DNA from 3 places in the Proteus vulgaris genome. Region 3 is predicted to be linked to each of the others. Evidence: predicted binding sites of a transcription regulator. Region 3 holds the regulator's gene; each other region holds the start of a gene.
What was found. The regulator Fur, encoded in region 3, represses iron uptake genes when iron is present. The targets are predictions, from matches to a motif close to ATAATAATGAGAACNACTATCAA.

Region 1: LW139_RS11630 (siderophore-interacting protein) is a predicted target of Fur. The motif match lies at 2,124-2,146, and genes of this name have one in related genera.
Region 2: fepB (Fe2+-enterobactin ABC transporter substrate-binding protein) is a predicted target of Fur. The motif match lies at 2,524-2,546, and genes of this name have one in related genera.

Annotation. Positions count from the first base shown of each region.
Region 1 covers NZ_CP090064.1:2,385,368-2,390,271, forward strand. Annotated here, with positions in the region: gene cydB (cytochrome d ubiquinol oxidase subunit II) at 1-759, shown strand, start outside; gene LW139_RS11620 (DUF2474 domain-containing protein) at 740-901, shown strand; gene LW139_RS11625 (DUF805 domain-containing protein) at 1,428-1,811, shown strand; gene LW139_RS11630 (siderophore-interacting protein) at 2,203-3,048, shown strand; gene phoH (phosphate starvation-inducible protein PhoH) at 3,150-3,935, opposite strand; gene LW139_RS11640 (methyltransferase family protein) at 4,286-4,729, shown strand; gene LW139_RS11645 (endonuclease) at 4,745-4,904, opposite strand, start outside.
Region 2 covers NZ_CP090064.1:4,372,485-4,377,388, forward strand. Annotated here, with positions in the region: gene LW139_RS20490 (TonB-dependent receptor domain-containing protein) at 1-1,587, shown strand, start outside; gene LW139_RS20495 (energy transducer TonB) at 1,615-2,409, shown strand; gene fepB (Fe2+-enterobactin ABC transporter substrate-binding protein) at 2,599-3,555, shown strand; gene LW139_RS20505 (FecCD family ABC transporter permease) at 3,667-4,569, shown strand; gene LW139_RS20510 (FecCD family ABC transporter permease) at 4,566-4,904, shown strand, end outside.
Region 3 covers NZ_CP090064.1:1,151,718-1,156,621, reverse strand. Annotated here, with positions in the region: gene ybfF (esterase) at 342-1,124, shown strand; gene ybfE (LexA regulated protein) at 1,328-1,636, shown strand; gene fldA (flavodoxin FldA) at 1,908-2,435, shown strand; gene fur (ferric iron uptake transcriptional regulator) at 2,625-3,071, shown strand; gene LW139_RS05475 (DUF817 domain-containing protein) at 3,150-3,989, opposite strand; gene chiP (chitoporin ChiP) at 4,472-4,904, opposite strand, start outside.

The DNA of each region.
Region 1 (4,904 bases), 1.2 Mb from region 3:
GCAATGCCTTTAACTTTAATGCTTGTCGCGCTGATTTTCCGTGGTGTTGCCTTTGAATTTCGTTTTAAAGCAGATAACAGTCACAAAAGCTTTTGGGACAAATCCTTTATTTTCGGATCAATACTAGCAACCTTTATGCAAGGCGTTGTCGTTGGTAGCGTAGTTCAAGGTTTACCTGTTGTTAATCGTACATTTGCAGGTAGCTATTTTGATTGGCTGTCGCCTTTTGCACTCTTTTGTGGTTTTGGTTTAGTTATCGCCTACTCCTTATTAGGATGTGGCTGGCTAATTATGAAAACCGAAGGCCATTTACAGCAAAATTTATATAAAGTTGCTAAACCACTGACACTGGTAATGCTTGCTGTGATCGCTGTTGTTAGTGCATGGACGCCACTAGCACAACCTGCCATTGCTGAACGCTGGTTCACGTTACCTAACTTGTTCTTCTTTTTGCCCGTTCCACTTTTAGTGTTATACAGCTCATGGCTGATTTTGCGTTCGATAAAAAAACAAGGACATTATCTTCCTTTCTTTGGAGCATTGGCTTTAATTTTCTTAGGTTTTGCCGGATTAGGCATCAGTATTTGGCCTAACATTATTCCGCCTGCCGTGAGTTTTGTAGCAGCTTCTGCACCACCAGAAAGCCAAGGATTTATGCTAGTTGGCGCACTCTTTATTATTCCAATTATTCTCGTTTACACATTCTGGAGTTATTACGTTTTCAGAGGAAAAACCAATTATGAAGAAGGCTATCACTGATCCACAAATACAAAGCAAACCCTCATTATTAAAAAAATGGGGCTGGCTAATTACAATTTGGTTTTGTAGTGTTTTAGCTTTATTTGCGGTTTCTTCTCTTTTTCGATTCTTAATGACGCTTGCGGGAATGAAAGTGAAGTAAAGGCAAAACACACACAGCAATATAAAACATAGTACCGCACAACGGTAAAATAAACACAAAGGGCTGATATTATTTTAGCCCTTTCTTATTTCCCATAATTAACTAAAATTAAATCAAACGCATTGATAAAATAACTATAAATACATCATTTTTGATTAATAGTAAGGGATAAAATCTTTTTTATTCTGTTATGACGATAAATAAAGATATAAAAAATCCTATAAAAAGCCATCTTCACTAGAAATAAAATAGAGTACTTGTTGAATTCAATTTCTAAAGTAATTATGATACCCGCCGCTTAGCACTCCACACCTGTATTAGTTTATAAAGACGTATATTGTGCATCATTTAGATATTACCTATTTGATTAACTTAAAAATTAAGCTTATATCCCTATGAAATAGAGGGAATGACCATAATGTCTTTTTAAAAAATATATTTTGATAATTTAGAATTATCTTAATTGCTAAGAAAGATCACCTAAACTAGGCTTACGTATTGTTGCTACTAAATTAAGGATGAAGTCATGAATTGGTATTTGGAAGTCATTAAAAATAATTACGCTAACTTTTCAGGTCGTGCTCGCAGAAAAGAATATTGGATGTTTACTCTGGTAAATACCATTATCATTACTGTTCTATATGCTATTTTAATGTCATCAATAGACATGAACACTGGTGAAACGAGTTCATTAGGTTCGATTGTAGGTATTATTATCGGTATTTATTCTTTAGCTATTATCGTACCTAGCCTTGCTGTAACTATTCGTCGTTTCCACGACCAAGATAAATCAGGTTGGATGTTCTTACTTGCATTTATTCCTGCTGTTGGTGGATTAATTGTTTTTGTCTTTATGTGCCTAGAAGGAACTAAAGGCGACAACAGATTTGGCCCAGATCCTAAAGCTTAATCTATTACTGGCGTCATATAAAAATACAGTGAGTATACTATTTTAAGTTTACTCACTGTATTAATTGATTTTTCTGCCTTTATTTCAACTATCTAAAACTATTTCTTTCTTCAAATAAAATAATACCAGCCCCCGCCTACCACATTGTATTTTAGTGTTTTTATTTTCTTCTAATTTCTCTAATTAATGCCTCTGAATTATTACCACAAGCTTATTACATTGATTTTTAAGTTTTTTCTTTATCGTAATTTGAGCCTAATCACACAATGATAAGTAAAACATACACCTCACTTTACTAAATCAAAGTTAATGTTGATAATGACTATCATTATTAATTGAAAATGATAATATCTACATCGAAAAAACAATTAAATGAGTCAGGTAAAAAAACGTGAGTAACCAAAAAACACCTCAAGAAAAAAACATTTATAAACCAGCGCCTCCTCGCCTAGTTCAAGTAAAACGTATTACTGATGTCACGCCAGGAATGCGCTGTATTACCTTTACTAGTGATGATTTAGATACTTACCCTGCTGATACAGCGGGCGCACATCTAAAAATATTTTTACCATTAGAAGGTCAAGTGAAGCCTACAGTACCGGGTTTTTCTGAAAAAGGCCCTAAATGGCCTGAAGGCGAACCAAGATCGATTGTACGAACTTATAGTGTTCGTGCTATTCGCCCAGAGCAAAAAGAGTTAGACATTGAATTTGCCGTTCATGACGATGTTGGCCCAGCTATTCATTTTGCACTAAATGCTAAGCAAGGCGACTACATTGGGATCACTAATCCAGGTGGCCCTGATCCCCTTTTAGCCCCTGCGTCACATTACTATATGGCAGCCGATCCAAGTTCATTACCTGCTTTAATGGCTTTAATTGAAACCATGCAGCCTAATGTTCAAGGAAAAGTCGTTATCCGAGTAGAAGACGAAACGCATCGTCAAGAAATTAAACGTCCTAATGGATTAGAAATAATCTGGCTGATTGGCTCAGTTGAAGAACAAACTGAAAACTTAATTAATGAATTTATGTCATGGGAATTACCTGCTGAAGATGTGGCATTTTGGATTGCAGGTGAAGACAAAATTATTCGTGCATTAAGACGTCATATTCGTCGTGATAACGGTTATGATCGTAGCTTAATTTATGCCATTCCTTATTGGCGTTTTGGTTATGACGAAGAAGGTTATCACGCTGAACGTCACCATGTTATGGATAATGAAGACGTAAGCTAAGCAATAAATTAAAGATTAAACGTTGGCTGTACAGGCTGCATATTAACTCCCTCAATAATATGCAGCCTTTTTTATTTTATAAAAAATTTCTTATGCCCAATTTAATCATTATAAGCAGCTAATACATGATGACATAATGTAGATCGCACACAATCTTCCTGCATAAACTTAATCACACCTACTCGACTATTAGCCTCAAATCGAATAAGAGCATCCGCTAATCCAGACGGTACACCAGAAGGTAAATCACACTGTGTAATATCTCCATTTACCACAACAGTGACATTCTCACCCATTCTAGTTAAGAATAGCTTCATTTGATTCACAGTAACATTCTGTGCTTCATCTAAAATAACAAATGCATTTTCAAAAGTACGGCCTCGCATATAAGCAAAAGGTGCAATTTCAACCTTGCCAATTTCAGGACGTAAACAATACTGTAAGAATGAAGCGCCTAAACGTTTCACTAATACGTCGTAGACAGGACGAAAATAGGGTGCGAATTTTTCCGCAATATCACCAGGTAAAAACCCAAGATCTTCATCTGCCTGCAACACTGGTCGAGTAACAATAATACGTTCTATTTCTTTATTAATTAAGGCATCGGCAGCCATTGCAGTACTGAGAAAGGTTTTGCCACACCCTGCTTCCCCTGTAGCGAAAATAAGATCTTGATGTTTAATTGCATTCATATATTGGCGTTGTACTTCATTGCGAGGAGATAACAAGCGTTCATCACGCTTTTCTCTCGCCATACCAATGGTATCAATATCCCCAAATCCTGGTAAAACCATAACATTATCTCGATGCGCCCCATTACGTTGTTCTTTACGTGAGGTGCGTTTATTTTCTCGGCGTAAACGTGTTGCTGCTTTTTGTCTACTCATAGTGGTATTTACCCTTGTTAGTCTTCAAAAAGTCATCGACATCTCTATTTGTATTCCATTCGCTTACCGATGAGTCCCCTTCAGACTCTGTTTAGTCGCAGAAAACAAAAAAACCGGTCACAATCCTGAACATTAAACATCAATGAACGGTTGTTGCCGGTTTTCTGTGAGTAACGAGATATTTCCATTGCTTCTATCATTCATATTCCCCATCATGGAGTTAGAGTGAAAATTAACGAAGCTTTATGACAGTATAATGACAAAAGAAAAATATTTTCAATACTGAGTCGATCTATAACGAGATGAACTTAACATAAAAATAACAATAAATGTTATTTTAGGGGGAGTAAATGAATTTCTTACGATTACCTTTTATTTATTGGTTACTACTTAACCTAATTCCATTTATTGGTTTTGAACTTCATTCAGGCTCTCTGAATATGGGTTTCTTTTTTTATTTAGGTTTACTCACGATTACGACTTCTGGGATCTGGCTTTTTTATTGCCTCTCATTTTTTATTAAACAAAAAACATCTCCTAATCCCAATCACACACCTCGACAATTAGTGACAAGTGGCCCTTATAAAATTAGCCGTAATCCTATGTATCTCGGTTTTTTGGATATCAGTATTGGACTGTTTTTTATTTTTGGTAATTGGGGATTTTTGGGTGCTGCGATTGCGTTTTACTTTATTACTGATCGCTATACGATAGTACGTGAAGAAAAGATCTTAAGTGAGTTATTTCCACAAGCGTGGCAACAATATTGTCGCCACGTTCGTCGTTGGATGTAATCTCAATAATAACCCTTAAGGCTGTTTGCAATTATTTGCTAAACGATAACCAGCCTTAATAGCCTCATTCTCTGTTTTAAAGAAGACAGCATTTTTATCTGACATGGTTTTATAACCAGAGCAATGGGCAAAATGATAAATCTTGCTATTTATATTACCCTTAATACTTTCAGAT
Region 2 (4,904 bases), 1.2 Mb from region 3:
CCTACAGGGCTTGATTTTGTTACCGCCGGGCGAGCAGGGCAGCGTCATGAAATTAATTTAGCCCTTTCCACAGATTGGAAGCCACTTTCTTGGTTAGCCATTACTGCGGGTGGGAAATACCATTATTATCATTTAACAGATACTTTTTTAAATAATAAGCGAAGGAATAACGTAAAAGGTTATGAGAAAACTCCCTCTATTAGAGGATATATAGTAAGTTATAAAAGAACATTGACACAGGAAGAGTGTTATTTAGTTGGCACTCTATGTGGAATTACGGAACAACAGTTACCAGAAAAATATAAAAGAGTAATAAGAGATCCTGAACTTAGAGAAAAAAGAAGGATAGTACAAGCGTATAAATTAACTCATCCAGAGTATGAAAAACTACCTGATAATATAAAAAAAGAAATTAATCGTAAAATAAAAATCTCAAAACAAATGCATTTTGAAAATAGAACATATCTCCGTGATGAGAATGGAAATGTTGTTTTCAACTCTACTACTATGAGACCAATGAAAACAGAGTTATTATATTGGGGTTTTGATGAATATGGAGAGTTATTAAAAAGCAATAATATTTTGTTAAACGGTTATATTAATATTAATGAAAAAGTACCTGATCCAATTACAGGTGAATTAGTTAATAAATATGAAATGGGCGTTTCTAATCCAATACCTATTTATCTTGATGATGATAAAGATAGTTTTGCACCAGAGGCCAGCTATCATCATGGCGCATTTTCACCCTTAGTGTCTGCGACGGTATATGCCAACGATATATTGCGTTTTTATGGACGTTATACTGAGCAGCTACGGTTACCCAGTTTATTTGAAGATACCAGTGGTTTTTCTGGGTCAAAAGCGCGTTATTACGGTTTTAAATTAAAACCCGAGCGTGCGAAAAGTACAGAATTTGGGGCTGTTTTCGATTTGACAGATTGGCTAAATGTTGAGCGCCATGCTGATATTAAAATAAATTATTTTCGTACCAATATTGAAAATGTGTTTGATAGAGATGCGAATTGGCAAATTAGGCAATTTGAAAAGCAAATATTAGAGGGGTTAGAGGTTCAAGCTCGCTTTGATAATGGCTTTATTTTTATGGATACGGCTTTAGTTTATAGCCATAAAAATAAAGTATGTGATAAAAATGCCTTTAGTAACTACGATCCTTCAGGGTTATTAGGTGTTAAACAATGTATGACGGGGGGTTATCCCGGTGGTTTTTTACGTACTTCTATCCAACCTAAATATTCGGTTAATTTACATTTAGGGACTCGTTGGTTCGACAATAAATTAGAAATTGGTAGTCGTTGGCTTTATTCATCAGAAGTGGAAAATAAAGATGAGAAATGGCTAAAAGAAAAATTACCGAGTCAGATGTATGGCAGAAATAATAACCCAATGCGTTGGGCAAAAGTCTTTACCGTTGATGCTTATATTAACTATCAATATAGCCCTAATTTATCTTTTGAAATAACAGGCAGTAATTTATTAAACGAATATTACATTGATCCTTTAACGCGATCAGGTATGCCTGCACCCGGAAGAACATTCCGATTAGGTGTGACAGCACAATTTTAATTAAAAGAGAGTAAGGAGCTTTTATTTATGTTGGCACTTTCTGTCAGGCATCCGTTTAATATTTATTATTGGCTGATTGGCATATCGTTAGTTTATATCGGCGTATTAAGTTGGGTGTTGCGTTCACTTTCTATGACAGAAAGTGCACACCATATTCATCAGCAACAAGAAAATACATTATCCGTTTACCAAGTGGTATTTTCATCACCTCAACAATCTACAGTGGTGCCTGAGCCGATTGAAAAAATTGAACCTCAAGACAGCGCCATTGTTTTACCAAGTTCAGAAAAAGGGGAGTTTGTTGAAGCACCAAAAAAAACACCTGAAAAAATAAAAGAAAAGCCCATACCTCTAAAACCAATTACACCCGTAAAAAAACAGGTGGTGCAAGAAAAAATAGAGCCGACAAAACAGCGTGATTTAGAAAGCCAAATAGCGCAAACAGCTTCAGAAGCCTCGGCAGAAAGCTTAACGCAACATACGGCAAGCTCGTTAGCAGGAAGAAGTCATGCGTTAAGCGAGAAAGGAATAGGGCAAGGTGAATCTGACAATCACTATATTAGTTCACTGCGCCGAGAAATAGAGCGTCATAAACGCTACCCATCACAAGCTCGTCGCATGCAACATGAAGGTCAGGTGGTGGTGAGTTTTTCACTAACATCAGAAGGTACAATTTCAAGGGTTGAGATAGAAAGTACCTCAGGTATTTCTTCTCTTGATAATGCGGCTATTGCTGCGGTTAAACGTGTAAAGCCCATAGGCCCTAAACCTGAAAACCTATTGAACCCTTTAATTGTCTCATTAGATTTTCAATTAAATTAGTGAGCTAGCGAAAGCACTTAAGTTGAATTTAGACTTAAGTGCTTTTTTATAAAGTTGTTTTTTGTGCACTCATTCGCATTTTTCCAATTACAAGCACATAAATGTTTGTTGTTAATGATATTGATTATGATTAACATTAATAATTATATTTATTATTTAAAGTAAAGCTTGCTTACTTGGAAATTAGTTATGTTTAAATCCGCTGTTTCTACTACCTTTTTTTTCCTTTTCTCTCTCTTTGTTAATACCGCTAGCGCTTCTGATGTGGGTGCAGATAGTGAATCTTGGCCTCGTACATTTACTAGCGTGGATGGTTCTAAAGTTGAAATAAAAGCAAAACCACAACGTATTTTATCTGCATCGGTTTCTATCACAGGGACATTACTCGCAATGAAAGCCCCCGTCGTTGCAAGTTCAACCGCAGCAAATGGGCAATATTTTGCTCAATGGGATAAAGTGGCAAAAGAAAGAGCGGTTGAAAAATTATGGTCAGCAGGCAGTGTTTCATTAGAGATGGCTTATCTTTATTCACCTGATTTAATCGTTGTTTCCGTAAATGGTGGTGATACGGTTTATCCACAAGTTGAACAATTTCAACAAATCGCGCCGACTATTGTTTTAGATTACGGCAAACAGAGTTGGGAAAGCTTGGCTTTACAATTGGCACAAGCGACAGGCCAAGAAAAAGAGACGGATATACTATTGCAGCATTTTGCAAGCTTAGTAAAAGAAGGGAAAGAGGCGCTACAACTGCCGGAAGGTCAGGTCAATATTATCTCTTATTTTGGTGCTGGTACTGTTAATCCCGTTTCATTACCTACCAGTCCTCATGCAGTACTATTACAACAACTCGGTTTCACCATTGAAAGTGCAGATCTTGCTTGGCAACCGAAAGATAAACCCGTTTCAGATTTTGTGTGGGCTCAATATGAGCATTTAACACAACTCACTGCACCTACAACGTTTCTATTAAGTGGAACCGCTAAAGAAGCCGATATATTTATGGCTGATCCTATTCTTGCAAATCTGCCTTCTGTTAAAAATAAGCAAGTTTATGGTTTAGGTGCAAACTCGTTTCGTATTGATTATTACAGCGCGCAAGAAATTATCAGTGATATGGTCGCGCGTTTTAGTCAGCATAAGTAATAACGTATGTTTACTTCTCACCACAGCATAAAGTGGGGAATAAGAGGCGCTATTCTCCTATTGTTCTTTTTTGCACTATTAAGCTTATTTGTTGGAAGCAGGCATGTTTCTATGTATACAACATGGCAGGCTTTTGCCAATTTTGATACGACAAATAGTGAGCACTTATTAGTACGTTATCTACGTTTTCCTCGCACATTATTAGCAATAGTGATTGGCGTTGCATTAGGTGGAGCAGGAACGTTAATGCAAGCTTTAACACGTAATCCACTTGCCGATCCGGGGCTGTTTGGCATTAATGCTGGAGCAATGGTGGCGATCGTCTCTGTTATTGCATTAACGGGGATCACTGATGTCACTATTTATATGTGGTTTGGTTTATTAGGGGCATTCTGCGCGGGTGTTGGTGTTTATCTTCTTGGTGGTGTAAGACACGGACTTAATCCTGTGAGAATGGTGCTTGCAGGTGTTGCCCTTTCTGTCGTTTTACTCGCTATTACTCAACTTGTTACGGTCAATAGTGATGAACGTGTTTTTGATCAATTCCGTCATTGGGTTGTGGGTTCATTGCAAGGGCGTAGTTTCGATGTTCTGTACCCAATTACTGTGTTGGTTGTGATTGGAAGTGTGATTGCTTACTCGCTAACACGCTCGTTAGATATCGTGACATTAGGTGATGATATTAGTCATGCGTTAGGTGCAAACCAAAAACGAGTTTGGCTATTGTCGGCATTTTCAATAGTTCTTCTTGCTGGAAGTGCTACCGCAGCGGTTGGCCCTATTAGCTTTTTAGGCTTAACAGCCCCTCATTTTGCTCGTCGTTTAGTCGGTGCTGAATATCGGCGGATCTTACCCATGTCGATGTTAATTGGTGCGTTAGTCATGCTGATGGCAGATTGTTTAGGGCGATTAATCGGTACACCAGGCGAAATTAGTGTCGGTATTATGATTTCACTGATTGGTGGGCCTTTCTTTATTTATCTGGTTAAACGTTGGCGGATCATTACATTATGAAACCTAAAAATAATGAGATTATCTGCCAATTGGGTACATGGTCTTGGCACTTCTCTCTTAAAGATATCGTCATCGCTTTTATCTTGTTTTTATTGGTGATTTCTCTCGCCTTCTTTGCACTGACAACGGGCAAGTTTCCCATCGAGTTTTCTACATTAATAGATATTGTTGTCGGGCAATCAGAAGGTGGTATCAAAGAGAAAATTGTCATGGATATCCGTTTGCCTCGTCTACTTACTGCTATGGGGGTTGGAGCTGCATTAGGTATTTCAGGCGCTATTTTCCAGTCGATCTCTCGTAATGTTTTAGGTTCACCGGATGTTATTGGTTTTACA
Region 3 (4,904 bases):
TGGCTAAGCTTGGTATTTATCCTATTGTTTATCTCGGTATCATCTTCTATTCTTTGAACTTATTCAAACAAAGCCTGCTTCAAATACCGCCTTCTCACACTACACCAACCATCAAATAATATAAAATTCTAAATATTTATTTTTGAGCAATATCAAGATTTCAACTTTTTAAATAAGTTTAGAATAAATATCTAGATAATGTCACTTATCTAGTTTTTTATAAATTTCCCTTATCAATTATTTCTGCTCTTAATCACTCACGCATATTATTACGATAAGTTGGCTTAGCACCTTGTGCATGTCATCATAGAAAAAATCGCAATTATTTTTTGGTCATTAACATGAAACTCAATACATTATTAAATTATCAATTACATCAACCTGAAACAGCACCTGCATCCGATTTACCTATTGTTTTGATCCACGGTCTTTTTGGTGACTTAAATAATTTAGGCATATTAGGGCGTGATCTACGCAAAGACCACTCCGTGATCCAAATTGACGTGCGTAATCATGGACATTCTCCTCATAGCGAAAGTATGAACTATCAAGATATGGCACAAGATGTACTTACATTACTTGATAGTTTACATATCTCAAAAGCCATCATTATTGGGCACTCCATGGGGGGAAAAATAGCAATGGCAATGACGGCATTAGCACCAGAGCGAATTGCTCGCATTGTCGTAATAGATATGTCACCTGTAGCTTACAATGTCCGTCGCCACGATAACATTTTTGCGGCACTCGAAGCCGTCAGTAAAGCTCAAGTTACACGACGTCAAGATGCAGTAGAAATTATGAGTCCCTTTATTAAAGAAGAGGGAGTTATTCAGTTTTTACTTAAATCATTTAAAAGTGGTGAATGGCTATTTAATTTATCTGCAATCAAAAATGCTTATTCAGACATTATTGGTTGGAAAGAAGTTCCTGCTTGGAATTATCCGGTGCTATTTATTCGCGGTGGTTTATCACCTTATATATTAGATGAATACCGTAATGATATTGCACGCCAATTTCCGCAAGCTAGCGCTTTTGTCGTAGCAAATACTGGACACTGGGTACATTCAGAAAAGCCTAGCACTGTTATTAACGCTATTCGTCGTTTTTTATCCAAAGCTTAATTTATTGCCTAAAGTGACGCCATTAAGAAAGTAATAATTTAGCTGAATGTATAATTATTGTACTTAATCACGCAATCTGTCGATAAAAAGACCAAATGACAATAGGTTAAACTCAGGAAGCAGTGGCAGGACGCCACTATGTGGGGTATTATTGGGCGTTTCGCAATTTAGTCATTGGTATACGCCCTTTCACAGCAAAATTTATGGCAAAAGAACAAACTGATCGCACCACACTGGATTTGTTCGCAGATGAACGCAGACCTGGGCGACCTAAAACAAACCCGCTTTCTCGGGATGAACAGCTTAGAATTAATAAACGCAACCAATTAAGACGAGACAGAGTCAATGGTTTACGTCGAGTTGAGTTGAAATTAAATGAGGACGCTGTGAATGCACTTAATGAGTTGGCGACTGCAAGAAATGTTAGCCGTAGCGAGCTTATTGAAGAAATATTACTAGAACAATTGGCGCAAAATCACGCCTTGAAAATACATCAAAATGAGAATAGCTAGCAGCTAAACCACACAAATTCGACAGAATTACACTGCTATTTTCGTCAAAATACGTTTTTTAGTTTTCTATTATGAAAACAAGATGTTTATTTTTCACTAGTAATTGTTCAAACACAGACAAATATACTCTAACTATTTTGAAGTGTGGCTAGGTGGTAAGTAAAGGCGTTACTGGTACATACAAAGTATGTAATTAGTACGAATTAACGTAGCCAACAACGCAACAATTTGAAGTATAACGAATATAGAATAAAAGAGGTTATCTCACTTTATGGCAATCATAGGTATATTCTTCGGCAGTGATACCGGCAACACTGAAAATATTGCCAAAATGCTTCAAGAAAGACTGGGGGCTGATAATGCCGAAGTTCATGATATCGCAAAATCCAGTAAAGAAGATATCGAAGCATTTGATATTCTGTTACTAGGTATTCCTACTTGGTATTATGGTGAAGCACAATGCGATTGGGATGACTTTTTCCCAACACTAGAAGATATTAATTTTGACGGTAAGCTGGTTGCACTGTTCGGTTGTGGCGACCAAGAGGACTATGCAGAATACTTCTGTGATGCAATGGGCACAATCCGCGATATTATTGAACCTCGTGGTGCTGTCATTGTGGGTCACTGGCCAACAGAAGGTTACCATTTTGAAGCCTCTAAAGGGCTTGCAGATGATAATCACTTTATCGGCCTTGCGATTGACGAAGACCGTCAACCAGAATTAACCGAAGAGCGTGTTGATGCTTGGGTTGCTCAAATCAAAGAAGAAATGAGCCTAGATGAAATTCTGGGATAAATAAATACTCAATATTGAGAATGATAATTATTCAATGGTGTGCTAAGATAGTGTGATAGGTAGGGGTGTTTATTTTTAAATATCATGCCTATAATCAATAAGGTTATTTATTCACCCGAGTGTTAATGAATCAACCCTATTAGTGAGCACAAAAATTAAATTCACCATTAGCAACAGGATTAAATCCGCATGACCGACAATAATAAAGCGTTAAAAAATGCTGGGTTAAAAGTTACACTTCCTCGCTTAAAGATCTTGGAAGTGCTCCAGGATCCTGAGTGCCATCATGTCAGTGCTGAAGATCTCTATAAAAAACTCATCGATATCGGTGAAGAGATTGGTCTGGCAACCGTGTATCGCGTCTTAAACCAATTTGACGATGCTGGTATTGTTACCCGACATAATTTTGAAGGTGGTAAATCAGTATTTGAATTAACTCAACAACACCATCACGATCATTTAATTTGTCTTGATTGTGGTAAAGTTATCGAGTTTACAGATGATGCGATTGAAGTGCGCCAAAGAAACATCGCTGAACGTCATGGTATCAAGCTTTCCAATCATAGCCTTTATTTATATGGCCACTGTGCTGAAGGCAATTGTAAAGAAGATAGCCACGCACATGATGAGAAATAATTCATTCTGGATAATCTCTCAGTAAAAAAAAGGAACTGTCTACAGTTCCTTTTTATTGCCTAAAATCCGAGGATAACTCTACTTAGCCACACTGATACTGTGTTTAATATGTTTTAAATGAACCACGATAGTAAATGTAACAATGACTAACAGTGACCAAGAGCCCCATTTTCCTGCATGTACAGCAGACCAAGCACCAATTTGGTTAGGATATTGCCATACGCCAAAAAATGTACCGAAATTCTCAGCAAGCCAAATAAAGAAACCTATCAGAACAAAAGCCAATAATAGTGGCATTTTTCGCTCTGTATCATAAGGCGTAAAATAAACCACACTACGGGCATAAAGACCTAAAATAAAGGCAGTTAAATACCAGCGATAATCACCGATAAAGTGATGAGAAAAGAAATTAATATAGATAGCGAGCGCAACCAAAGTTGCCATCCAATAAGGTGGATAATGTTCAATTCGTACTTTTAAAAAACGCCATGCTTGAATTAAATAACTTCCTACCGCGGAATACATAAACCCTGTAAATAAAGGGACTTCCCACAATTTAGTGTAAGCAAAATCAGGGTATTTCCACGATCCAATTGCCGCTGATGTTTTAAATAATTCCATCACAAAACCAACAATGTGGAAAAAACAGATCGCTTTTAATTCATCCCATGTTTCGAGTTTTCCCCATACCATCCATAATTGGAAAGCAATAGCGAGAATAAGTAAAACGTCATAACGAGGTATCCCTAATATTCCTTTACTTGGTGTTACAAATAAAATAAAAAAGAAAAATCCCGCAAATAAACAAGAACGCGCTTCTTTCACACCAAAAAAAAGAAATTCAACAATAAATCGTTTTATACCTTTAAAAGGCTTCAATGGTGGTTCTAATAAAAAATCATCCAATCGCTTTAACATGCTTCTTCCTGAAAACGTGCATTATTAAATAGTATTCAATGCAGAATAATAAATTAAGGAGAGATAAAATGAATGAGAAGAAATTTGCCATAGAATGAAAAAACGCACAAGGATGAAAAGGACGAAAAAGAAAGGATTTAAAAATAAAGGTATTTACCCCCCACTACGATACCCACTCTGACTGCCTTTTAGGGTAAATACCTTACGCAAATTTTGCGAAATAACTGAAGCTCAAGAGATAAACATAACCCACTCACATTTATCTCAGACGACATAACATGACATGACGACTTTACTTCTACTTTTTACTACTGCTGACAACTTCACTTTATTAACGAGGCTAATTTTTGAGAATAATATTTATTCTTTTTAATTTATCCCTACTCTTTCTATTAGTTATTTTTACTTATCGTAATCGTATTTAGCTTTTTATTTTTATTCAGGATAAAGTGCAATTAATACACTTTATCCTCACTCTGATATTAGAAAATAGTAAATGGCATAATTACGTTAAATTTAACGTCTTTTTCATCTTGGAAGATATTACCAAAACCACCTTCATAACTTGGGATATCGGAATGGTTATCATAACGGGTATAATGAAGCTTAAAGAGTGTCCCTTTAGCGCGACCTTCTTGAACCGTATACATAATATCCGCATTCCACGCACTTTCTCTGATGCGCTGACCTTGATCATAAATGGCTTTACCACTTGGTTTAGCATCCCATGCATAAACATAAGAAGTACCTACCGCCCAGCCAGATAGATCCCAATTTTTCAGGTCGTACATTACACCCGCATAAAGTGCTTTTTCACCGTTGGCGTTAAAGTCAGAACGACCATCCCACCACACATCAAGACGACCATTTGATGTCGCCCAACCCGGAGTCATACGTTGTAAGAAATAACCTTGA